One region of the Mesorhizobium sp. BH1-1-4 genome, then DNA from elsewhere that is predicted to be linked to it. Evidence: predicted binding sites of a transcription regulator. Region 1 holds the regulator's gene; each other region holds the start of a gene.

Region 1 (5,783 bases):
AACGGCACCCAATCGAAGACGGCGGGCGAGCCGAAGACGGAGAGGTTGGACTTGCCCATGATGCGGAGGTTGATGCTGTAGAGCATCGTCATCATCAGGATGCCCGCGAGAAGCGTGTGGATGCGGAAGCGCAGATGGATGAAGGCGGTGCAGCAGCCTGCCGCGAAGCCCGCCGCGAATGCGACCACGATGGCTGCCAGTGGCGATACGCCGGCGGCCAGCAGCACACCACAGACGCAGCCGCCCAGTGGAAAGGCGCCCTCACTGGTGAGATCGGGAAAATTCAGCATCCGAAACGGGATCATGATCCCGAGCACGACAAAGGCCAGGATCAGGCTTTGCGCCAGCGTGACCGGAATGATCGCGACGAAGCTGGTGAGAATTTCCTGAACAAAACCCATGTCGGTCAGCTCGCCAGCAACATGCGGTCGGTCTTGACGGAAAAATGGCCGATCAGATCGAGAACCGTGACCCTCGCCTTCTCCTCGCCGGTGACCTCCAGCAAGACCCGGCCCGCGTCGAGCATGATCACGCGGCTGCCGTAATCGACGGCGTGCTGCATGTTGTGGGTCACCATCAGGGTCGTCAGCTTCAGCGCGTTGACAGCCCGCACCGTCGCCCGCATGACAATCTCGGCCGTGCGCGGGTCGAGCGCCGCGGTATGTTCGTCAAGCAGCAGCAAATCCGGTGACCCGCCGACCGCCATGATCAGCGACAGCGACTGCCGCTGCCCGCCCGAAAGCAGGTCGACGCGGGTGTCGAGGCGGTTCTCAAGGCCGAGGCCCAGTATCGACAGGCGTTCCTTGTAGGACGCGAGCCGGGTGGCGTTCAGCCCCTGGCGCAAGGTGCGCTTGCTGCTGCGCAAGTCGGCCAGCAGCATGTTTTCCGCGACCGTCATGCTGGCGGCGGTGCCGCGCATCGGATCCTGGAAGACGCGCGCCAGTTGCGCGGCGCGCTTGTGTACGGGCATTCCAGTCACATCGGCGCCGTTGATCAGGATCTGGCCGGAATCGAGGATCAGGGCGCCGGAAATGGCATTGAGCATGCTGCTTTTGCCAGCACCGTTGGAGCCGATGACGATGCCGAACTCGCCCGTGGCCAGCGACAGACTGAGACCGTCCAGCGCGACCTTCTCGTCGGCCTGGCCCTTGTAGAATACTTTGCGCGCCGATCGGATTTCGAGCATCGTTCCTCCCTCACCTCAAGGATGACGGCGCCGAGGCCGTCACCCCTTGCGGTTCCGATGTCAGTCGACGATGCAGCCGCAATCGGCCATCGAAGCGGGTATCTCGATACCGAACGCGGCCATCGCCTTGCGCGAGATCGTTGCCATGTGGTCCTTGTAGGCCGGGCGCGACGACGCGATCGTCTTGGGGTCCTTCCCCTTCAGGATCTCGGCGGCGATGGTGCCGGCGTTGACGCCGACCTGCGTGTAATTGACCGCAAAGCTCGCCGGCACGGTGCCGTTGCGGACCGCGCTGTCATCGGAGTTGACGACCGGGATACCGGCCTGGCGGGCGGCCGCGGAGACAGCGGCGATCGCCGGCTGGATAAGGTTCGAGGCCGGGCCGTAGATCACGTCGGCCTTGCCGGCGAGCGAAGCGATGCGTTGCTGGATGTCATTGACGTTGTCGATGCCGACCTCCACCACCTCGAAGCCGGCCGCGGGCGCCGCCGCCTTGATCTTTTCGACCAAGGCAACGTCGTTGGCCTCGCCGGGATTGTAAGGCACGCCGAAGCGCTTGGCGTTGGGCAGCAACTTCTTGGTGAAGGCCATCACCGCGGCGACGTCCTGCAGATCGCTGGCGCCGGTCATGCCTTCGTCTCCGGCGTCCCATGAGGGCACCAGCTTGGCCGCCACCGGATCGGTGACCGCGGCAAAGACGATCGGAATGCCGGAACCGGCGAGCGCCTTCTTGGCGATCTGCGAAACCGGCGTGGTGATGGTGTAGATCAGCTTGGGCTGCTCGGCCTGCAGCTTGGCGATCATCTGCGGCACCAGCGATGCATCGAAATTGGTATGGCTCTCCGTATAGACGACGTCCTTGCCTTCGACGAAGCCGTTGTCCGTCAGCGCCTTCTTGAAGCCGGCTATGGCGGCGTTGAGCTGCGGATGTTCGCCGAAATTGGCAATGCCGATGCGGATCTGATCGGCGGCGGCACTGCCGGCGCTCACCATCAACGCGCCAGCCAGGAACAAACCCGACACCCAAGCGGATTTCGACTTCAACATCATTTCCTCCCAGATTTGATCAGCGCCGCTTGCAGCGCGGCTACTGCAACGATCATGGTCAGTCGGCCGTCCCCTGTCAAACATTATATATAATTCTTGCCACGGTCGGACATCATATATAATTTCTCTTTGCCGGACGACGGATGGACCGCGATGCAGGATGAGACGAACTCCACGAAAACGGAGGCAGCCTATCGGCTGTTGCGTCGGGATATCCTGACCACGCGCCTCATGCCCGGCGCGCCCCTCAAGCTGAGCGCGTTGCGCGGCACCTATGGCGTCGGCTGGACGCCGTTGCGCGAAGCCTTGTCGCGGCTCGAGGCCGAACGCCTGGTCACCGCCATCAGCAACCGTGGTTTTACAGTCGCTCCCGTATCGCGGGCCGAACTGGAGGATCTGGCGCGCGCCAGGATGGTGGTCGAGATCCCCTTGTTCCTCGAATCGATGGAGAAAGGCGGCAAGGAATGGGAGGATGCCGTTGTCACCGCCCACTACCGGCTCTCCCGTTGCAAGACCGCGGTCGACGATCCCTCGGATGCGGCCGTCGACAAATGGGACGAGAACCACGAGGCTTTCCATGCGGCGCTGCTGAGCGCCGCCACATGCAACTGGCTGTTGCGTTTCCGCTCGACAATCTCGGATCAGCTACGCCGCCATCATCGCTTTCTTGGCCTGGCGCCGACATTACGGGCCGCGGCTGGCCTCAAGGATGGCTATGAGGAGGCCATGGAGGCATTGCGCGAAGCGATCGCCATCGAGCATCACACCGCGATCATGGAAGCGGCACTCGATCGTGACGTCGAGCGGGCCAAGGCGCTGATGACGGCCCATATCGGCTACACGCTGCATGTCTATGTCCACAGCGAAGACAGTGGCGCGACCAAATACGCCGCCCGCGCCGGCAGCTTGAAGGCTGTCGCCGGATGATGTCGGGCCCGTGCACCGGCCGACGCTTGAGGAATAAAGGCCGCCCGTGAGCGGCTTGCCGGCTGTTGGCGTTTTGATTTCGTTTCGTTCCGCCGGAGATGGCACGAACACTTGCTGGAGCCTCTTACCTGGATCCTTCGAAAGGGCTGGCGCCAAGCCTCCTTCAGGGTTAGGCCGCAAGCCATTAACCATAACGATTTCAAGGCCCATGCGGAAACGAAAGGTCGTCTGCCGGCCGCAGTCGCGAGCCAAAAGCTTCTGACGCCTTAACAAATTCACTAAACTTTAAACGGTTGCAGAACACAACTGGAACAGATAGGGTTTGTTCTGGGTTTGTTTTTCGATTCTGAATCAGACCGTTGTTCAATGCCTTGGGGGCCGCGCCATGCTGACACGCAAGCAACATGAACTGCTGATGTTCATCCACGAACGCCTCAAGGAAAGCGGCATACCGCCGTCCTTCGACGAGATGAAAGAAGCGCTCGATCTTGCCTCCAAATCGGGGATCCATCGCCTGATCACGGCGCTGGAGGAACGCGGCTTTATCCGGCGGCTACCCAATCGGGCGCGTGCGCTGGAAGTGCTGCGGCTGCCGGATTCGATCGCGCCCGGCCTCAACGCGGCAAAGAAATTCTCGCCAAGCGTCATCCAGGGCAGCCTGGGTCAAAACAATCTCGGTCGCCAGATCAAGCCGGCAGCCGCACCTTCGCGCCTGCCCGCGGCCGGCAATGACGACGATGCGGTTTCAGCTGTGTCCATCCCCGTTATGGGCCGTATCGCCGCCGGTGTGCCGATCGACGCCATCCAGCATCAGACGCATACGATCTCGGTGCCGCCGGATATGATCATGGGCGGCGAGCACTATGCGCTGGAAGTCAAAGGCGACTCGATGATCGAGGCCGGCATCTTCGACGGCGACACGGTCATCATCCGCAATGCCGATACGGCAAGCCCAGGCGAAATCATCGTGGCGCTGGTCGACGAGGAGGAAGCGACGCTGAAGCGGTTCCGCCGCAAAGGCGCCTCGATCGCCCTCGAAGCCGCCAATCCGGCCTATGAAACCCGCATTTTCGGGCCGGACAGGGTCAAGGTGCAAGGCAGGCTGGTCGGCTTGATCAGGCGCTACTGAGCCTGTTTGCCATCGGGCTTGTCGGGCTTTTTATAGGGCGGCAGTCCCCTCGCCTCGCGTGAGAATTTTCGTTGCTCATGCCAGGGCCGGTATGGTTGGTCGACGGCGAATTCGATCTTGGCCGGGGTCGTGGCCGACCGAGGATCGAAGAAGACCGCGGCACTTCCCTTGCGGGCGAGCTGCCGTTTGGTGACGACGAGAACCAGCGGATTGTGGCAAGCATCGTAGGCGGTCGCGTCATTGACCACGATGAGGTCGGCGAACGCGCAGGCCTTCCAGGTGTCCTTGCGGTCTTCGACATGCGCTATGATCGCACCGGACGGGTGTCTGGCGATACAGACGCCTTCGGTGCAATAGAACGGCGCTCCCGTCGGCAGGTTTACCGCATCGGCGATGGCGAATTGCCCACCTGCCTTGTCGAACATCTCCGGTACGACGAGGGCTTCCGATGTCAGCGCGCGTTTCCAGTTGTCGACGGTGAATTCGTTCGGGCGAGCCCGGTTGACCGCGAGTTCGCCGCCGCCGATCGGCAGCGCGACCAGCCGCGCATCTTCCGAGATCAGCACATCGGGCGTGCGCGTATCCGACACAGTCAACAAGCTGGCAAGCGCGAATGGCAGTGCCGCGAGCCGCAGCCGGGTCGTCGCCATCGTCGCGATGACCAATGCGACGGTTACCAGCAGCACGGATTGCCGCGAAATCAACCCGACACCATCGATTGGCGAGCGCTCCGATATCCACGCCGATACGGCAATCATCGCCGTCAGGCCTTTGCCCATGAGGTAAAGAGCCGGCCAATCCAGTCCGAACGGCATCAGCAACGCACTGGCGACGGCCAGGAACATCACGACCGACACGATCGGCATGACGGCCAGATTGGCGAACAGGCTGAGCGGCGACACCCGCTGGAAATGCCAGATCGCAAACAGCGCCGTGGCGCTGCCGGCGATGATGGACGTCATGGCCAGTCCGCCTGCCCCCAAAAGGAGTTTTCGCGTCAGGAACCCAGCTAGGGATCGCTTTGGCGCCGGTGGCCTCGTCTTTCCCGCATGGTGATCCGCCCAGCCCGCATAAGCGCCGACCAGCGCCGCGGTCGCGGCGAAGGACATCTGGAAACTCGGGCCAACGACTTCGTGCGGGGACACCGCGATGACGGCAATGGCCGAGATTGCCAGATTGCGCATTGTCAGCGCCGCCCGGTCGAACAGAACGGCGATCAACATCACGGCCAGCATGATGAAGCTGCGCTCGGCGGCAACGACGACGCCCGAGATGATGAGATAGGCCGCGATCGAGAAAAGCGCGGCGGCCGCGGCGTACTTCTTGACCGGGCGGCGTGAGGAAAAATCCGGAAACAGCGCGAATACGCCGCGCATCAGCATCATCATGGTGCCCGCGACCAGCGCCATGTGCAGTCCGGAAATCGAAATGATGTGATAGATGCCTGTTCGCCGCATGGCTTCGTTGATTTCATCAGGAATGCCCGCGCGCACC
Region 2 (5,783 bases), on a different contig from region 1:
TCGCCGACAACGGCAAAAAGGTCTTCGACACCATGTGCGCCGGCGGCCACGAGGGCATCATCGCCAAGCGCGCGGACAGTCGCTATGTCGGCGACCGCACCGACAGCTGGCTCAAGATCAAGTGCACGAAACGACAGGAGTTTGTCGTTGGCGGTTACCGGCCAAGCGACACCGGCCGCGGCATGGCCTCGCTGATCCTGGGCACCTATGAGAACGGCAAGCTGATCTACCGCGGCCGCGTCGGCACTGGCTTCACCGAGGCAATGCGCAAGTCTATTCTGGCGCAGTTGGAAAAGCGGCTTCTGGACAGGCCTGCCTTCGCATCCGTGCCGCGCGATATCGCGCGTCGCGCCAGGTGGGTGAAGCCCGAACTCGTAGCCGAGGTTGCCTATTCCGAAGTGACACCAGATGGCAGTCTGCGCCATCCAAGCTTTCAAGGCATGCGCGAAGACAAGCGCGCCGACCAGGTGGTGATGGAAATGCCCATCGCGACCACCGCTACGGCCAATCTCGATCCCGCCATGGGCAAGGAGATCGCACGCGCGGTTGGCGTGACCCTGACCCATCCCGACAAGGTCATGTATCCAGGCACAGAGGTGACCAAGGCGACGCTCGCCGCCTATTACGCTGCGGTCGCCGAGAAGATGTTGCCGCATATCCAGGATCGGCCCTTGTCGCTCGTCCGCGACACCGATGGCGACCTGCAGCAGACCTTTTTTCAGAAGCACAAGCTACCTGGCATGCCCAAGGCCATCCATGATGGTGGGTTAGAGAAGATGTCGGGCAAGGAAAGCCGCATCCTCTGGGTCGATGACCTGGCCGGGTTGATCGGCGGCGTTCAGATGAACGTGCTCGAGTTCCACGTCTGGGGTAGCCTGCGCCAGCAGCCTGACCTGCCGCACCGCATGATCTTCGACATCGACCCCGACGAGGGCCTGGGCTTTGGCGACGTCCAGCAGGCCGCGCTCGACATCCGCGGGGTTCTGGAGGCCCTCGGCCTCCAATCCTGGCCGCTGGTGTCCGGCGGCAAGGGCGTGCATGTCGTCGTTCCGCTCGTCCCCGAAGCTGACTGGGAGGAGGTCAAAGGCTTCTGCCAAGATTTCGCCGAACTGCTGGCCCGTACCGATCCGTCCCGCTTCGTCGCGAACATGAGCAAGGCCAGGCGCAAGGGCCGTATGTTCATCGACTATCTGCGCAACGGGCAGGGCTCCACGGCAATCTGCCCCTGGTCGACCCGAGCGCGGGCCGGCGCCTCCTGCGCGGTCCCCGTAACCTGGGAAGAGTTGCCAACGCTCACAAGTGCCAATGCGTTTGACGTTTTTGCCGCTGCGGCGAGGGCTCAAGGGCCGGATGCCTGGGATGGGTATTTCGAGGTCGAGCAGACGCTTACGGACCGTATGCGCAAAGCGGTTCAGTAGCCGACCAGCTCGGTCTGGATCGCATCAAAACAGTCCTAGCTGATCCGCAATCGGGACGCTGTCCCTGCCTTCCAAAGATGACAGTGTCACACCCAGCAAGCGGATGCCCTTCGCGGTCGGGAACAGGTCGGCGAGCTGGCTCTGTGCCACCTCAAGCATTTCATTGGCCCCCAGCACGAGCCTTGGAAGGGTACGGCTGCGTGTTACCTGCTGGAAATCGGTGAACTTCACCTTCAGCGTCACCGTCCTGCCGGAAAGGTGCTTGGCTTCGCAATGGCGCCAAACCTTTTCGGCCAGCGGTGCCAGCTCGGCGCGCGCCGCATCAAGGGCAAAGATATCGACCGCAAAGGTATCTTCGGCGCCGACGGATTTCCGCGGACGGTCGGGCTGAACCGACCGCTCATCAATCCCCCGGGCGATCTGATAATACCAGATTCCCGACTTGCCGAAATGTTGCTGCAGGAAAGCTAGTGGCTTCTCGCGCAGATCGGCACCCGTCTCTATGCCCAACCTCTCCATCTTCGCGGCAGTCGCCGGCCCCACGCCGTGGAACTTCTTTACCGGCAGCCTAGCCACGAAGTCAGGCCCCATCGTCGGCGTGATGAGCGCCTGGCCGTTGGGCTTATTGAGGTCGCTCGCAATCTTGGCCAGGAATTTGCAATAGGAGATCCCCGCCGAGGCGTTGAGCCCGGTCACCTCCTTGATCCGGGCGCGGATCAGCGTTGCCATCTCGGTTGCAAAGGGGATGTGCTGCTTGTTTTGCGTTACGTCGAGATAAGCCTCGTCCAACGACAGTGGCTCAATCAGGTCCGTATGCTCGGCGAAGATCTGGTGAATCTGTCCCGAGACCGCCCGATAGACGTCGAAGCGCGGTGTGACAAAGATCAGCTCGGGGCAGCGACGCTTGGCAGTGACAGATGGCAGTGCCGACCGTACCCCAAAGGCGCGCGCTTCGTAGCTTGCTGCCGCCACGACGCCACGAGCGGCTGAACCACCGACCGCCACGGGCTTGCCTCTGAGCTCAGGATTGTCGCGCTGCTCGACCGAAGCGTAAAACGCATCCATATCCACGTGGATGATCTTGCGCAAAACGGCAGGCTCCGTCGGCGCCTCCACCTCCCGATCATCGTCCCCTATCGCACTCACTGCGCCCACTCTCCGAACACCGCCATGTCGTCAGACCGCAACTCGATCGAGCGCAGTCTGCAATCAACTCTCGAAGCGGCGCAACGAGTCGGATTGACTCAGGAGGGCCAAAGAGAACAAATAAGGAACATACCAGCCCCGAAATCCATTGGGAAGACTGTTTGAGAGTGATTTGTCCATGGGTCAGCCGGCCGAAAGCCCTGCTATCGCTGCGCTTCGCGAGCAAGTCGCGCGCCTCGAAGGCGAGCCGACGCGCAACCGCGCAACGCTTCCTTTCGGCGTGCCGGCGATCGACAAAGCGCTGCCGGAGGAGGGCTGGCGCTCGGGGCGCTGCATGAGGTTGCTGGTGGCCGCAACGGGGCGATCGATGGTGCGGCGGCTGCGCTCTTTGCCGCCGGCATAGCAGCGCGCGCCAAGGGCAAGGTGCTCTGGTGTGTCACCCGGTAGGATCTCTTTGCGCCCGCGCTCGCCCAAGCCGGGTTACTGCCCGGTCGCGTCGTCTATGTCGAGGCCGGCGACGAGGCCGCTGTGCTCGCCTGCTTCGAGGAGGGGCTTCGTCATGGCGGCCTAGGGGCCGTCGTCGCCGAACTGGCCCGTCTCTCCATGACCGCCTCCCGCCGCCTGCAGCTTGCCGCCGAAACCTCGGGCGCCATCGGCATCGCCATCCGCCGCTGGCGACGGCAAACCGAAGCGACCGATTTTGGACAACCAACGGCCGCGGTCACCCGCTGGCGGGTCACCGCGCTTCCCTCCCGCCCCTTGCCGGCCCCCGGCGTCGGCCGTGCTCGCTGGCAGCTGGAGCTGATCCGGGTCCGGGCTGGTGAAAGCGCCGATTTTGAAGTGGAAGCCTGCGATGCCAAGGGTCGTCTCGCTCTTTTTTCCGGCTTGGCCGACCGATCGTCTGCGGCGCGCACTGGGCCAGTCCGCGCCATCGGCTGAAACCCCGATCGTCATGCTGGGCCGGCAGGGAAACCGGCGGCTCGTGCTGGCCGCCGATGCAGCGGCCCGCGCCGCCGGTCTGCGCGTCGGCATGCCGCCGAGTAAGGCCCAGGTCCTGGTGCCGGGGCTGCAGAGCTTCGATCTTGATCCGGCGGGCGACGCCGAGGCTCTCGATAGAATGGCGCTCTGGTCGCTGCGCTACGCGCCGATCGTCGCCGCCGATCCACCCGATGGCCTCATCATCGACACCACCGGCGCCGACCACCTCCATGGCGGCGAGGACGCGATGCTTTCGGGGCTGGTATCGCGCATCGCGACGTCGGGCATCGAGGCTCGTGCGGCCGTTGCCGATACCTGGGGCGCTGCCCATGCCTGCGCGCGGTTTCTCGCTCGCCCCACCTTCGTCGCGCCGGCCGGCCAAGCCGGAGCGATCGTGCGTGACCTCCCCATCAGCGCGCTGCGTCTTCCACCCGACATCGTCGAAGGCCTCCATACGCTGGGTTTCGAACGGATCAGCGAAGTTGAAGCCGCTCCCCGGGCTTCCCTCACGCTGCGTTTCGGCCCCGAACTCGGCCGCCGCCACGACCAGGCCGTGGGCGGTCGCAGCGAACCCTTCGAGCCCATCCGCTCGCCCGAACTGGTTGCGGTTCGTCGCGCCTTTGGCGAGCCGATCAGCGCCGCCGAGACGATCGCCCGCTATGCCGGCAAACTCGTCGTGATGCTCTGCGAAGGACTCGAGGCCAAGGGGCTCGGCGCGCGCCGGCTCGACCTGCTGTTTCATCGCGTCGACAATCGCATTGAGGCCGTTCGCGTTGGCACCGCGGTGCCGGTGCGCGATGTCAAACGGCTGACCCGTCTCCTGACCGACCGGATCGAAACTGTGGATCCCGGCTTCGGCATCGAACTGATGACGCTGACCGCCACACTCGCCGAGCCTTTCGGCGCCAAGCAGATCATCTCTTCGCTGGTCGAGGAGCCGGAGCCGGACATCAGCGATCTCATCGACGTGCTTGCCAACCGGATCGGCGAGCAAGGCCTCTATCGCTTCGCGCCGGTCGAAAGCGATGTGCCCGAACGCTCCGTCCGACGCATTGCCCCGACCGCCGCCGATGACGGCACGAGTTGGTCCAGCGACTGGCCTCGACCGCCGCGTCTGTTGACCCATCCCGAACCCATCGAGACGATGGCGTTGCTGCCCGACCATCCGCCGGTCTGGTTCAGTTGGCGCGGCATCCGCCGCCGCGTCACGCGCGCTGACGGTCCCGAGCGCGTGTTCGGTGAATGGTGGCGGCGCGATGCCGAAGTGATCGCGGTCCGGGACTATTTCCAGGTCGAGGACGAGGCCGGTGACCGCTTCTGGATTTACCGCGCCGGCGATGGCGAGGATCCCGAGACCGGCTCGCACAAATGGTTCCTGCATGGGGTCTTCGCATGACCAACCCGCGCTATGCCGAATTGCAGGTAACCAGCCACTTCTCGTTCCTGCGCGGCGCCAGCTCGTGCGACGACCTCTTCGCCCAGGCGGCGGCGCTCCGCATCGACGCTCTGGCGGTTGGCGATCGCAATTCGCTGGCCGGTATCGTGCGGGCACATCAGGCCGCCAAGGATACTGGCGTCAGGCTCATCGTCGGCTGTCGCCTCGATCTGATCGACGGCATGTCCCTGCTCGTCTTTCCCACCGATCGTCCCGCCTATTCCCGGCTGTGCCGGCTGCTGACCCTTGGCAAGAAGCGCGGTGGCAAGGCGAAATGCCACCTCGAATGGAGCGATCTGGCTGATTATGCCGATGGCTTGATCGCCGTCCTGGTCCCCGATCATGCGGACGATACCTGTGCCCTGCAGCTGCGGCGCCTGCGGGAAACCTTCAGCACCCGCGCTTACCTGGCGCTGACCCTGCGCCGCCGACCCAATGACCAGATCCGGCTGCATGAGCTTTCCAACCTCGCCACCCAAATGCGTGTGCCGACGGTCGTGACGAACGACGTTCTGTTCCACGAACCCGGCCGGCGCATCCTCCAGGACGTGGTGACCGCCATTCGCCACAACATCACCATCGATGAGTTGGGGTTTCGGCGCGAGCGCCATGCCGACCGCTACCTCAAGCCCCCCGAGGAAATGGCGCGACTGTTTTCGCGCTACCCGGAAGCCGTCGCGCGCACCGTCGAGATCATGCGGCTATGCCGGTTCTCCCTCGACGAACTCGCCTACCAATACCCCGAGGAGAAGATGCTGCCCGGGCTAACGGCACAGCAGGCGCTTGAACAACTCACCTGGGAAGGC
Region 3 (5,783 bases), on a different contig from region 1:
CATGCAGCCGGTCGACGACCAGCACGAACTCCCCTTCGACCGCGCCTGGGATCGCGTCCGGCCGCATGCGCCAGGGCGGGCCGCGCTCGTATTCGACGAAGTAGGGCGAAGCCGAGAGCAAGCCATTGTAGCAGTCCGAGACCCGCAGCCGCGCATCGGCGCTGGTCAGTGCCCGCACGCCGTCCCAATCCCTGGCATTGAAGAGTTCGACATAACGGCCAAGCAGCTGCACCAGTTCGGGGTCGTGTGCCGGCGCCGCGACCGGTTGCGCCGGCAAGGCGGCGAGCTTGGCGCGGCCGCGGTTGAGCGCCGACTTCACCCCGCCCGATGTCGAGCCGACGAGGTCGGCGATTTCTTCCAGCGAGTGGTCGAAGACGTCCTTGAGCAGCACGCAGGCGCGCTCCTTGGGCGGCAGGTGCACGACCAGCCGCTCGATGGCGCGGCCGGCGCCAAGACCAGCGGGCTCGACAGGCAGCACGATGTCGTCGGCCGCATAGCCGGCTTCGGCCTTGAGCCGCGCGCGGCGGCTCCTGATGAAATCGATGCACCTGTTATGGGCGATGCGGAACAGCCACGGCCGCAGCGCCTGCGCATCGTCGAGCAGCTCGATCTTGCGATAGGCCTCGAACAGCGCCTCCTGCATGATGTCCTCGCCGTCGAGAGCCGAACCGGTCATGCGCGCGCAGTAGCGGTGCAGACGGACACGCAAATGCGAGACCGTCTCCAGGAACGCCCTGTAGCGCATGTCGAACAGGCCTTCGGGCTCAAGGCGCGGCGCAATGCCTTGCGCCGTCTGATCGGATTTGCGGATCTGCTGGTTCATCGCGGCACGTCGCTCAGCGTCACTCCAGCATCGCGCAAGTGCCGGACATTCACAAGCACGACGCTCGACCCGGGCAGATGGTCCACGGTCAGGCCGCCCTGTTGTCGGCAACTTTATCAGCGGCATCCGGCAGTCCCAGCTTTGGCCGCACCCAGGCGGCGAAGCGGCCGATCGCGTCGTCGGCCTCCGGCGCCCGCCCGGCCATCATCTGGAAAGAATGCAGCATGCCGTCAAAGACGTCGAGACGCGTCTCGACGCCGGCCTGCCGCGCACGCTCGGCGAACATGCGGCTTTCGTCGACCAGCGTCTCGTCGGCGCCGGCCTGCAGGAAGACGGGCGGAAAGCCGGAGAGGTCGGCATAAAGCGGGCTGACTTCCGGATCGCGCCGGTCGGCATCGCCGATGAAATTGGCCGCCAGCCAATCGACGGCTCCCCTGGCGAAGGCCGGGTCCTTTTCGCGGTTGGTCTCGTAGCTGGCGGCGGTCATCGCCATGTCGAACCAGCCGGAGATGATCAGCGTGGCGACGGGCAACGGCCGCCCCTGCGCACGCAGCCGCTGCAAGACGCCATAGGTCAGCACCGCGCCGCAGGAATCGCCGGCGATCACGATCCGCCCGGGGTCGAAGCCCTGGTCGACAAGCCAGTTCCAGGCTGCCATCGCGGCCTCGAGCTGGGCCGGGTGCTTGGCCTGATGCGCCAGTGGATAGTTGTAGACCAGCGCCCGGCAGCCGACGGCCTTGGCAAGATGCCCGACCAGCTTGCGATGCGTGTAGATCGAGCCGCCGATGAAGCCGCCGCCATGCGCATAAAACAGCACCCGCTCGTCGTCGGCGCCCTTGGGCACGACCCACATCGCCGGCACGCCGCCGGCATCGACCTCGATATAGTCGACGCCGCGCGGCTCGCCCGTCAGCGCCGTCCAGTGGACATCGTTGTGGTCGATGATCGCCTGCGGGCTGGTCAGTTTGCCCGCATTGGCCGCGATCGCCGCGTAATGGTTCCTGTTCGCCTCGCTCTCGATGCTTGCCATGATGGTCTCCTCGATCCGCCGATCGCGTGTCTCGCGATGGTCCGAAGCTTGAGACGGACGGGCCGACAAAAAGGATACGGACGGGATGCGTTTATCTCCGGGCATGGCTGACGGCCGCTTGCCAGCAACAGCATGCGAAAGGCGAAGACAGGCCGGCAAGGGACTCTGCCCGCACCATATTTCGGCCAGGTCAGCCAGCCGCCGCGTAGCGGTTGACCACCATGCCGCAGGCATAGGCCTTCGAGCCGAGCAGACGCAGCTTGTGAAAGCCGCCCTGGTCGAAGATACGGCGGCCGGCGCCCAGCACGGCCGGATTGACGAACAGCTGGAACTCGTCGACCAGCCCGGCCGCGATCAGCGCCGAGGCGAAACCGGCGCCGCCGAAGACGGCCATGTCGCCGCCCTCGCCCGCCTTCAGCGCGTTGACCTCGCGCGCAAGGACGCCGCTCACCACCGTGGTGCGTTCCCAGCGCGAGGCCTCGAGCCTGTCGCTCGGCACCACCTTGCGCGCTTCGACGATGCGCTGGGCGAAGGCATAGAACGGATCGGCCGGATATTTCCGCGCCGCCTTGCCCCAATGGGTGAGATAGCCCTCCTCGGCCATCTTGCTGCTCAAGAGGATGGTGTCGATGCCGGCGAACACGGCGTTGAAATCCCGTTTCAGCTCGGCGTCCCAGCCATTGTCGTCGCCCCACTCCCAGAGCTGCCACGGATGATCGGCCTCGGCGCCGACAAAACCGTCGACCGACATCTGCATCTGAAGGATGAGCTTTTTCATTGATTGTCCTCCTCGGATCGCGCAGTAAATGCTTTACTTTCGGAACCATTTGACGCATGCGAACAATGATGTCAATAGTAAATTGATTTAAAAATGGAACCATATAAATGTCGACCCGCGAAAGATCCGGCTGCCCGATCAACCTGTCGCTGGAACTGCTCGGCGATCGCTGGACGCTGCTCATCATCCGCGACCTGGTCTTCGCCGGCAAAAAGCATTTTCGCGAGTTCCTGCAATCCGATGAAGGCATCTCTTCGCGCACGCTGGCCGAGCGGCTGCAGACGCTGCAGGACGAAGGCATCCTCACCCGCAGCGACGACCCGAGCCACGGGCTGAAGGCGATCTACCGGCTGACCGAGGCCGGCATCGACTTGCTTCCGGTGCTGGCCACGCTGGGCGCCTGGGGCAGCAAGCACCGCAAGTCCGACGACAAGCTGGCCCGCATCGCAAACGAACTGGCGGCTGGCGGCGAACCGGCGCTGGAACGGATGAAAGCGGCGCTGCGGGCGGAGCATCTTGTGTAGGCAAGGGCGACTGGACCGAAGCAGCAGGATTCCGCAACGTCGGCGCCGCCCGCAAGTCCCGCTGCAAAGCACCGGCCACGGGCATGCCACGGCTCACATTGACAGAGATCCCTTTTTGTTCTCTATTCGTTCCGATCTATCAGCAATCGCGGATGAGCGGAACGGGATGGAAACGACGGCAACCATCCTGCATGCCGATCTCGACGCCTTCTATGCCTCGGTCGAGCAATTGCTCGACCCGACGCTGCGCGGCAAGCCGATCGCGGTCGGCGGCGGCGTGGTGCTCGCGGCCTCGTATGAGGCGCGTGTCTTCGGCGTGCGCGGCGGCATGCCGGGCCGCAAGGCGCGTGAGCTTTGCCCGCAATTGATCTTCGTCGGCGGCAATTTCGGCCACTACCAGCGGCTGGGTGACGCGGCGATCAAGGTCCTCGACGATTTCACGCCGGTGGTCGAGCGCATCTCCATCGACGAGGCCTTCGCCGATGTCGCCGGCTGCACGCATCTGTTCGGCTCACCCCGGGAGATCGCCACGGCGATCCGGGGCCGTGTGCGGGCAGAACTCGGCCTGCCGATCTCGATCGGTGTCGCGCGCACCAAGCATCTGGCCAAGATCGCCTCGCAGGTCGCCAAGCCCGACGGGCTGGTGGTGGTCGACCCCGGCACCGAGCTTGCCTTCCTGCAGGATCTGCCGGTCTCGCTGATGTGGGGCGTCGGCCCGGCCACCAGGGCGCGGTTGACCGAGATCGGCGTCGAGACCATCGGCGAGTTGGCCCGGACCCACAGCGGCGCCCTGGCCCGGCTGCTTGGCCCCGCCGCCGGCGAAAAGCTCGCGGCGCTGGCGTGGAACCGCGATCCGCGCAAGCTGGAGACGAAGCGCCGGGCGCACTCGGCCGGCGCGCAGTCGGCGCTCGGGATGAAACCCGCCGTGGCGCGCGTCATCGTGCCGACATTGCTGCATCTGGCCGACCGCGTCGCCAGCCGGCTGCGCGCCAAGAACCGCCCCGGCCGCACGGTGACGGTGCGCGTGCGCTTTGCCGATCTCCGCGCCATCACGCGTTCGATCACGCTGGAGCAGCCGATCTCGGCGACCGCCATGCTGGCCGAGATCGCGGGAGATCTGGTGCGCGGCGTCCTCGCCGACCACCCACGGGAGAAAACCATCTCGCTGCTGGCGATCTCGGTCTCGCACCTGGAGGAGAGTGCCGAGCTGCAACTCGACCTGCCGCTCGGCCTCGCCGACGAGAAGCGCCGCCCCGGCAGCCAGAAAGGCCTCGCCCGCTTCGGCGCCGACCGCGCCATCGACAAGATCCGCCAGCGCTTCGGCAAGCAGGCTGTCGGCTACGGCACGGTGGCGCTGGAGGCGGCCCGCTCGGTGCCCGACGAATTCAGGGAATTGGCGCAAAAGGAACTGTGAGCGGAGGAGCCCTCCCCGGCGCTCACGCCTTGCGGATCAACGTCCCGGACCAGGCGGCGCCGCGGTCACGGCGGACAGTGGCTCGCGCTTCACCAGCTCCGGCTTTTGATAGGTCTTCCTCACCGCAATTCCCCACGCCCAAGCGTCTGGCGGCAACCAACATCCGGCAGGCAAGGCTTATCAAGAAGAGGCGAAATTAGGTAGCGGGTCAGTTTGCAGATCGCGAACATGGTTGCAATGATAGAGGCGAAGGGAGCGGAGACGCCGACGGTCCGAGATCTTACAAAAGAGAGTTGCCGTGTGACCATCCTTGACAAGGCAAGGCAATGGGCAAGGGCCATCAAGCGCGATGTGATGGCCTTGTGGCTGGCCGCCCGCGATCCGCGCGTTCCGTGGTACGCCAAGGTTGCCGCCGGCATGGTCGCCGCCTACGCGCTCAGTCCTATCGATCTGATACCCGATTTCATCCCTGTACTCGGATATCTGGACGACCTGATCATCGTACCGCTCGGCGTCCTGCTTGCGGTGAAGCTGATCCCCGCCGATCTGATGGCCGAGTTTCGCGCGGACGCCATTCGCCGATCCAAACCGACCAGCCGTGGCGGTCTCGTATTCATCGTTGGAATTTGGATTCTGATGGCCGCCGCGTTCATCTGGTTATTCTGGCCAGATTGCTCGGCCTAGATTTCAGGCCCGGCGTTTATCATCGCCGAGCAGACCACAAATCATGTTTGTGGCTGTCGAAAAGCCCCTGCCCACGTCAAGGCCGCGCGGTACCGAAAATCCGGTCCCAGAATATCGACGTCACGCCGAAATTGGCGCTCTCGTCGACATGATGGTGCACCGCGTGACGACGCTTCAGCGTATAGAGATAGCTCGGATGCGCCGGATGCCAGTGATGGATCATGTGGTGGACGCTGATGTACCAGAGATAGCCCAGCATCAGCCCGCAGCTCACCGCGCTCGCGGTCACGAAGCCGGACACCATCCAGACAGGCAGGAACGCCACCAGCGCATGCACGCCGAGACTGAGCCAGGTGGGCGTGCCCACCGGACTGCGCTCCTCGACATGGTGACGGTCGTGCAGGTCCCGTATCCAGGGAATGTGGTGCAGCACGAACCTGTGCAGGACGTATTCGATCAGCGTCCACAGGCCGAGACAGATCAGAACGGTGCCGATCCAGTCCGGCGCGCCCTCTTCTCCGGCCTCTATC
Region 4 (5,783 bases), on a different contig from region 1:
AGCGGATGGCCCGCGTGGGCTTCACGCGAGTGATACGGTCAATGTTCTCAACGATCAGGACCACATCGCTTGGTATCTTGCCAGAACGGACGTCCCCGACAAACTGGCCCAGTTCGGCTTCAAGGTTCGCGCCTTTGAATGCGCTCACACCATCGTCTACCAGTTGACTGTCGAGGATCAGACCATAGGAGGCACAGAATGCCTCGGCGTTCTTCGTCTGCCTGGCAGAGCTATCGCCCTGCGCCTGCTTGCCGGAACTCCAGCGAGCATAAGAAATCGCATTGCGGCCCTTGAGGTCTCGGGGCTGTAGCATGGCTGGACGGTCTCCGTTCGTGTCTGGAGGCCGCCCGATACCACTATGCAGAATTAAAGTCTATGCCAGGTCTGGCTCTTGCAGATCAGGCCGCCGAGCACGCAACCGCTCATCTTGAGCGAGGTGCCCGACAATGTCGCCTTGCCTGAATAGGTCTTGTCGTTTGCCGGATCGGTGATGTTGCCGGTATATTTGTTGTCGCCGGCCGCCTTGAGCGAGCCGATGGTCTTGCCGGCATATTTGCCGGACTTCAGCGTAATGGAAAACGAGCCGGAGCCACCGATGGCAGCAGTGTCACCGGCTTGCGTCTTCCAGTTGCCCTCGATCGGATCGGCAAACGCCGCGCCGCTCAGCATCAAAGTGGCCGCCAAGGCCAGGCTCACTTTTCCAAACATGTCTTCCTCCCTTTGGATGGCCGGCCGGATGCTCCGCCTCGCCGGTCTGCCGCTTACGCAAACGTAAGCTAATCCAGCTTCCAGCAAAACAAAAGCGGTGCCGCTACGGAAGACTTTGGCATTTTGAAGCCGCCTGAATTCGCGCTGTCGGCGAGGAAATGAAAACGATCGCCGTCTCCTGTTTGTCTCCTAGGGTTAGCGGAGTGTTGATCGAGGCCTGCAAGATTTTCGTCAAATTTGACGAAAATCGGCTGAATTGCTGGCTTCGTATCCTTAACGAATTTCCGTGTTTACCTCTTGTTTTAGCTTTGTTTTCCTCAAATTAAGCACGCCATTTAACGACGGATTCAAGCCTGCGCGGCATTCTCGAAAGCATCGAAAGAGCGGCCCGGACAAGACAAACGGAGGCAGCTCTCGGGAGCCAGACAGGGGACTAAAATGGCACGTTTTGAAATGCTTGAAGCAGGTTTCGGCGCCATGGGGGCAACTGCCCAGGCCGACATTCTTTTCGAACTGGGCATGATGTATGCGACCGGCCGCGATTGCGAGACCGACGTCGTTGCCGCCCACAAATGGTTCAACATCGCCGCCATCAAGGGATCGGCCCGCGCCGCCGAACTGCGCTCGGAACTCTCAGCCGCGATGTCGAAGATCGAGATCGCCAAGGCGCTGCGCGAAGCCCGCGAATGGATGACCATGCACTGAATTTCGCCAGAAGGGGACGCTTCGGCCAAGACCGCTAAAGACGGTCGGGCTAAAACAGGGACAAGGCTGCGCAGACAGCCAGGCTACAGGCCAACAATGCCAGAATGCGGCAGGCCGACAGGTTCAAGCCGCGCGAATGATGGTCAGCAGGAAGACAGGGAAGACCAAGTTGGATTCGCGGCGCGGGGGCGCTGGGGAACAGCCTGACAGGCAAAAAAACCACGACCAGCCGGAACAAGGCTGGCGTGGCTTTTTTGCGAGAGTGGGACATCTCAGGCCCAATCGAGCGGCGCCAATGCGCCTAGACAGGCGCAATGAAGGATGAAATTGTCCCGCCTCTCTGGAAGAAGCGTGGCCGGGGCGGCCGCGCGTGAGTGGAGGAGTTCTATTGTCATGAAAAAAATGAGTATTTTGAGCGCGGCCATTTTCGGCCTGATGATGAGCGCGCCGGTCGCGTTCGCCGACGACATCACCATTTCGGTGGTCGGCCCGATGACCGGACAGCTCGCCACCATCGGCGACCAGTTCAAGCAGGGCGCACAGGCCGCCGCCGACGCCATCAACGCCGCTGGCGGTGTCAATGGTTCGCAGATCAAGCTCGACATCGAGGACGACCAGTGCGATCCCAAGCAGGCCGTGTCGGTCGCCAATCGCATCGTCGCCAACGGCGTCAAGTTCATCGACGGCCATGCCTGCTCGGGTTCGAGCATTCCGGCCTCGGCCGTCTATGCGGAGGCCGGTGCGTTGATGATGAGCCCGGCTTCGTCGAACCCGGTGCTGACCGACGCCGCGGCCAAGGCCGGCTGGCCGACGATCATGCGTCTCTATACGCGTGACGACGCACAGGGCGCCTTCATCGGCCCGTGGATCGCCAAGAAATATGCCGGCAAGAACGTCGTCGTCCTGCACGACAAGAGCGCCTACGGTCAGGGCGTGGCCGATGCCGTCAGGTCAACCATGAATGCCGGTGGCCTCAAGGAAGTCTATTATGACGCCATCAATCCGGGCGAGAAGGACTATTCGGCGCTTGTCACCAAGCTTAAGGATCTCAAGGCCGATGTGGTCTATTTCGGCGGCTACCATCCTGAGGCTGGCCTGATCCTGCGTCAGTCGGCCGAACAGAACCTGAAGTTCCAGCTGATCATGCCGGACTCCATCGCCTCGCCGGAATTCTGGCAGGTTGCCGGCCCGGCCGGCGAGGGCACCATGTTCGTGTTCCCGTCGGATCCCCAGGCAAAGCCGGAAGCCAAGGCGGCGGTCGAGAAGATCAAGGCCGGCGGCTTCGTGCCGGAAGGCTTCACGCTGTTCTCCTACGCCGTGGTCCAGGCTTTCGCCGAAGGCATCAAGCGCGCCGGCAGCGACGATCCGGCCAAGGTTGCCGAGGCGCTGAAGAACGGCACGCCGATCAGCACCGTTGTCGGCGATGTCACCTTCGACGAGAAGGGCGACCTCAAGAACGCCAGCTACGACATCAACCAGTGGCATGACGGCAAATACGCGCCGATCGCGCAGTAATCGCTCCGCCGCTTCGGCGGTCAGGGAACTTGAACAAATGGCCGGGTTCGTCCCGGCCATTTTTGTCGGAAACACTGTAGTTGAGCGCCCGGCATTTCACGTCCGGAAAGAAATAAATATCACTCTGTAATTGCGCTATTAGGGAAGGCTTTTTTAGGTCAAAAAATGAATGTAGGGGTGATTCTTTCTGCCGCTTCGCGTTTTGAGACAGGCAGATTTGCTCGCCGACTTGCCCCATTCGCATAATCAGATCCGGATCTGGCGCCATATGAATTCAACCACAAACCTGGCCGGCGAGAATTTCTTGACCCGCCGCGTGTACATCATGATCGGCTGCCTCGTCGTGTTGACCGTCTTGGCGGCATTGTGGCCGATTTATCGGGCGTTCCTCGATATCGAGATTGATACCAATGAGGGATGGAATGCCTACTATGCCGATGCGGCGATGGGGCGGATGCCGCTCTATCCCGCTGCCCATCAGCTGATTGCCAACAATTATCCGCCACTTTCCTTTTACATTGTCGGGGGTCTGGGGCGGTTGATCGGTGATGTCGTGCTGGCCGGACGGTTGCTGTCGCTCGCAGCAATTCTGGTGATCGCCTGGGGTGTTTTCCGCGCCATCCGCCTGCTGGGTGGGGATGCGACCTCCGCGGTGATCGGCGCGCTATTTTTCGGCGCCACCATGTGCCGCTTTTTTACCGGCTATGTCGGGATGGATGACCCCCATTTGCTGGCCCAGGCAGCCATGACGATTGGCTTTGTCGCCTTCCTCAAGGCCCGGGCGCAGGATCGCGGCTACGCCCTGCCCATTCTTCTGATGGTGGCCGCCGGGTTCATCAAACACAACATCGTAGTGATGCCTCTGACAGCAATGATATGGGTGGGCATCAACAAGCCGCGGCAAATGGTGAAATCCGCGATCCTGGCGGCTTTCGCCATCGTTCTGGGTTTTGCCCTCTGTTACGTCGCCTTCGGCCCCGATTTTTTCAGCAATCTGAGGTCGCCGCGCGCCTATTCGCTGAAACACGCCTTCGGCGCCATCGGCCATCTGCAATGGATTGCCGTTGGACTGGCCGCCTGGGTTTACGTCGGCATTACGCGCAGGACCGATCCCAATATCCGCTTGTGCAATCTCCTAAACATCCTTGGCCTCGTGATGTTCTTTGTCCAGAAAACCGGCGATGGCGTGGCCTACAACGCGCAATTCGAACTGGTCTTCGGGGTGTCGATTGCCACCGGCCTCGCTTTCGCGCATGCGCCGCTTTTGCCGCTCGCTCGGCGCTGGTCGCCGGAGGCGCTGCGGTTCGTCCTTTTGCTCGCCATTTGTCTTCGCCTGGTGGCATCGTCACGCATTGAACCGGTGAGATTGTTGATCGATCCGAGTTTTCATGAGGAAATAGCCGCGCGCGAAGCGGCTATGTCCACGACGGCCGCGCGCTTAAAAAGCGTCCCTGGAGATGCGACCTGTTTCTGTACGCTCGCCAGCTACCGTTCAGGAAAAACGTTCATTGTTGATCCCTTCTACGTCCACCAGCAGGTTCTCGCCGGACTCCTTCCTCCCGATGCCATCGACAAACTCGTCGCTGCCGGAAAGTTGACTGTCGTGGAAGCGGATCCCCTTCTGCATTGGTAAGTTTTTGTTCCACAGGATTGCTACTGTGCCAAGCTCAGATAACCCAAGGATGATTTTGAACATCGATGTCAAAGACAGTCAAAATGCGACGTCGCATTTTGCCCCATTGGTTTCAGTGATCATTCCGACATTCAATGAATTTGCGAATGTGTCCAAGGTCGCCGCGGCCATCGGGAATGCGCTCGAGGGCAAGGAACATGAGATCGTTTTTGTTGACGACGACTCCTCTGACGGAACCAGAGCTGAAGTCGCAAAATTGGCTGCCGTTCTCCCCGGAGTTCGGCTCATCCATCGGATCGGCCGGCGCGGGCTGTCCACTGCCGTCACCGAAGGAATGCTCAGCACGACCACGCCGTTCATGGTCGTGATGGATGCCGATCTTCAGCATGACGAGGCCATCATACCGAAAATGCTTTCCTTCCTCGAAGCCAACACCGCTGATCTTGTGGTTGGCTCCAGGTACATCGAAGGGGGTGGGTTGGGCTCCTGGGACAAACGCCGGGCACAAATTAGCGCTTTTGCAACGCGGCTGGCCAAGATGGTAACGAAGAGCGATCTCACGGACCCGATGAGCGGGTTCTTCGCTATTACGAGATCAGCTTTCGATAACTCGGTCAGGGATTTGTCAGGTCAAGGCTACAAGATCCTGCTAGATATCTGCGCTTCCTCGAAATCTCCGTTGAGGATCCAGGAGGTCGCTTACCAGTTTCGCACGAGGCAGGCCGGCGAGAGCAAGCTGGATGCCTTGGTTACATGGGAATATCTGATGCTGCTGGCCGACAAGTTGGTCGGTCACGTCGTTCCGGCGCGCTTCATATCCTTCTCCCTGATAGGCGGCCTTGGCGTGTTCGTTCACATGGTGGTCTTGTCGGCACTTCTCGCCACGGGTCTTGCGGATTTTATAGCCGCTCAAGGCCTCGCGACAGTCACCGCGATGGTGTTCAATTTCTTTGTGAACAACACACTGACCTATCGCGATAGACGTCTCCGGGGTGCCAAGGAGGTGATCTTTGGCCTGTTCACTTTCATGCTTGTATGCTCCGTGGGTGCTTTCGCCAATGTAGGCATTGCAAACTATCTGTTCGCCAACAGTCATTACAGATGGTGGTCGGCAGGCTTGGCCGGCATCCTCCTCGGCGCCGTTTGGAACTATGCGGCCACGTCGATCTTTACCTGGAGAGTGAGGAAACGCCCGAGCGTGGCCGCAAAGGGCTCCACCGTA

What was found. The regulator LexA, encoded in region 1, represses DNA repair genes until DNA is damaged. The targets are predictions, from matches to a motif close to TGTTCNNNNTGTGTTCNG.
Region 2: the regulator LexA is predicted to act here: its motif matches at 2,677-2,694, upstream of dinB (DNA polymerase IV).
Region 3: the regulator LexA is predicted to act here: its motif matches at 3,272-3,289, upstream of dinB (DNA polymerase IV).
Region 4: the regulator LexA is predicted to act here: its motif matches at 1,007-1,024, upstream of LB569_RS19670 (sel1 repeat family protein).

The regions. Positions count from the first base shown of each region.
Region 1 is NZ_JAIUIN010000003.1:268,805-274,587, forward strand. It holds gene LB569_RS07780 (ABC transporter permease) at 1-401, opposite strand, end outside; gene LB569_RS07785 (ABC transporter ATP-binding protein) at 407-1,186, opposite strand; gene LB569_RS07790 (ABC transporter substrate-binding protein) at 1,247-2,233, opposite strand; gene LB569_RS07795 (GntR family transcriptional regulator) at 2,387-3,160, shown strand; gene lexA (transcriptional repressor LexA) at 3,546-4,289, shown strand; gene LB569_RS07805 (ComEC/Rec2 family competence protein) at 4,283-5,783, opposite strand, start outside.
Region 2 is NZ_JAIUIN010000004.1:288,931-294,713, forward strand. It holds gene ligD (DNA ligase D) at 1-1,418, shown strand, start outside; gene dinB (DNA polymerase IV) at 1,443-2,564, opposite strand; partial or broken gene LB569_RS10295 (ImuA family protein) at 2,743-3,503, shown strand; gene LB569_RS10300 (Y-family DNA polymerase) at 3,418-4,938, shown strand; gene LB569_RS10305 (error-prone DNA polymerase) at 4,935-5,783, shown strand, end outside.
Region 3 is NZ_JAIUIN010000010.1:222,056-227,838, reverse strand. It holds gene LB569_RS19305 (sigma-70 family RNA polymerase sigma factor) at 1-823, opposite strand, end outside; gene LB569_RS19300 (alpha/beta hydrolase) at 912-1,853, opposite strand; gene LB569_RS19295 (dihydrofolate reductase family protein) at 2,044-2,631, opposite strand; gene LB569_RS19290 (winged helix-turn-helix transcriptional regulator) at 2,739-3,155, shown strand; gene dinB (DNA polymerase IV) at 3,322-4,569, shown strand; gene LB569_RS19280 (YkvA family protein) at 4,870-5,253, shown strand; gene LB569_RS19275 (sterol desaturase family protein) at 5,330-5,783, opposite strand, start outside.
Region 4 is NZ_JAIUIN010000011.1:66,171-71,953, reverse strand. It holds gene LB569_RS19680 (recombinase family protein) at 1-313, opposite strand, end outside; gene LB569_RS19675 (DUF2147 domain-containing protein) at 367-708, opposite strand; gene LB569_RS19670 (sel1 repeat family protein) at 1,147-1,413, shown strand; gene LB569_RS19665 (branched-chain amino acid ABC transporter substrate-binding protein) at 1,807-2,928, shown strand; gene LB569_RS19660 (glycosyltransferase family 39 protein) at 3,197-4,561, shown strand; gene LB569_RS19655 (glycosyltransferase) at 4,611-5,783, shown strand, end outside.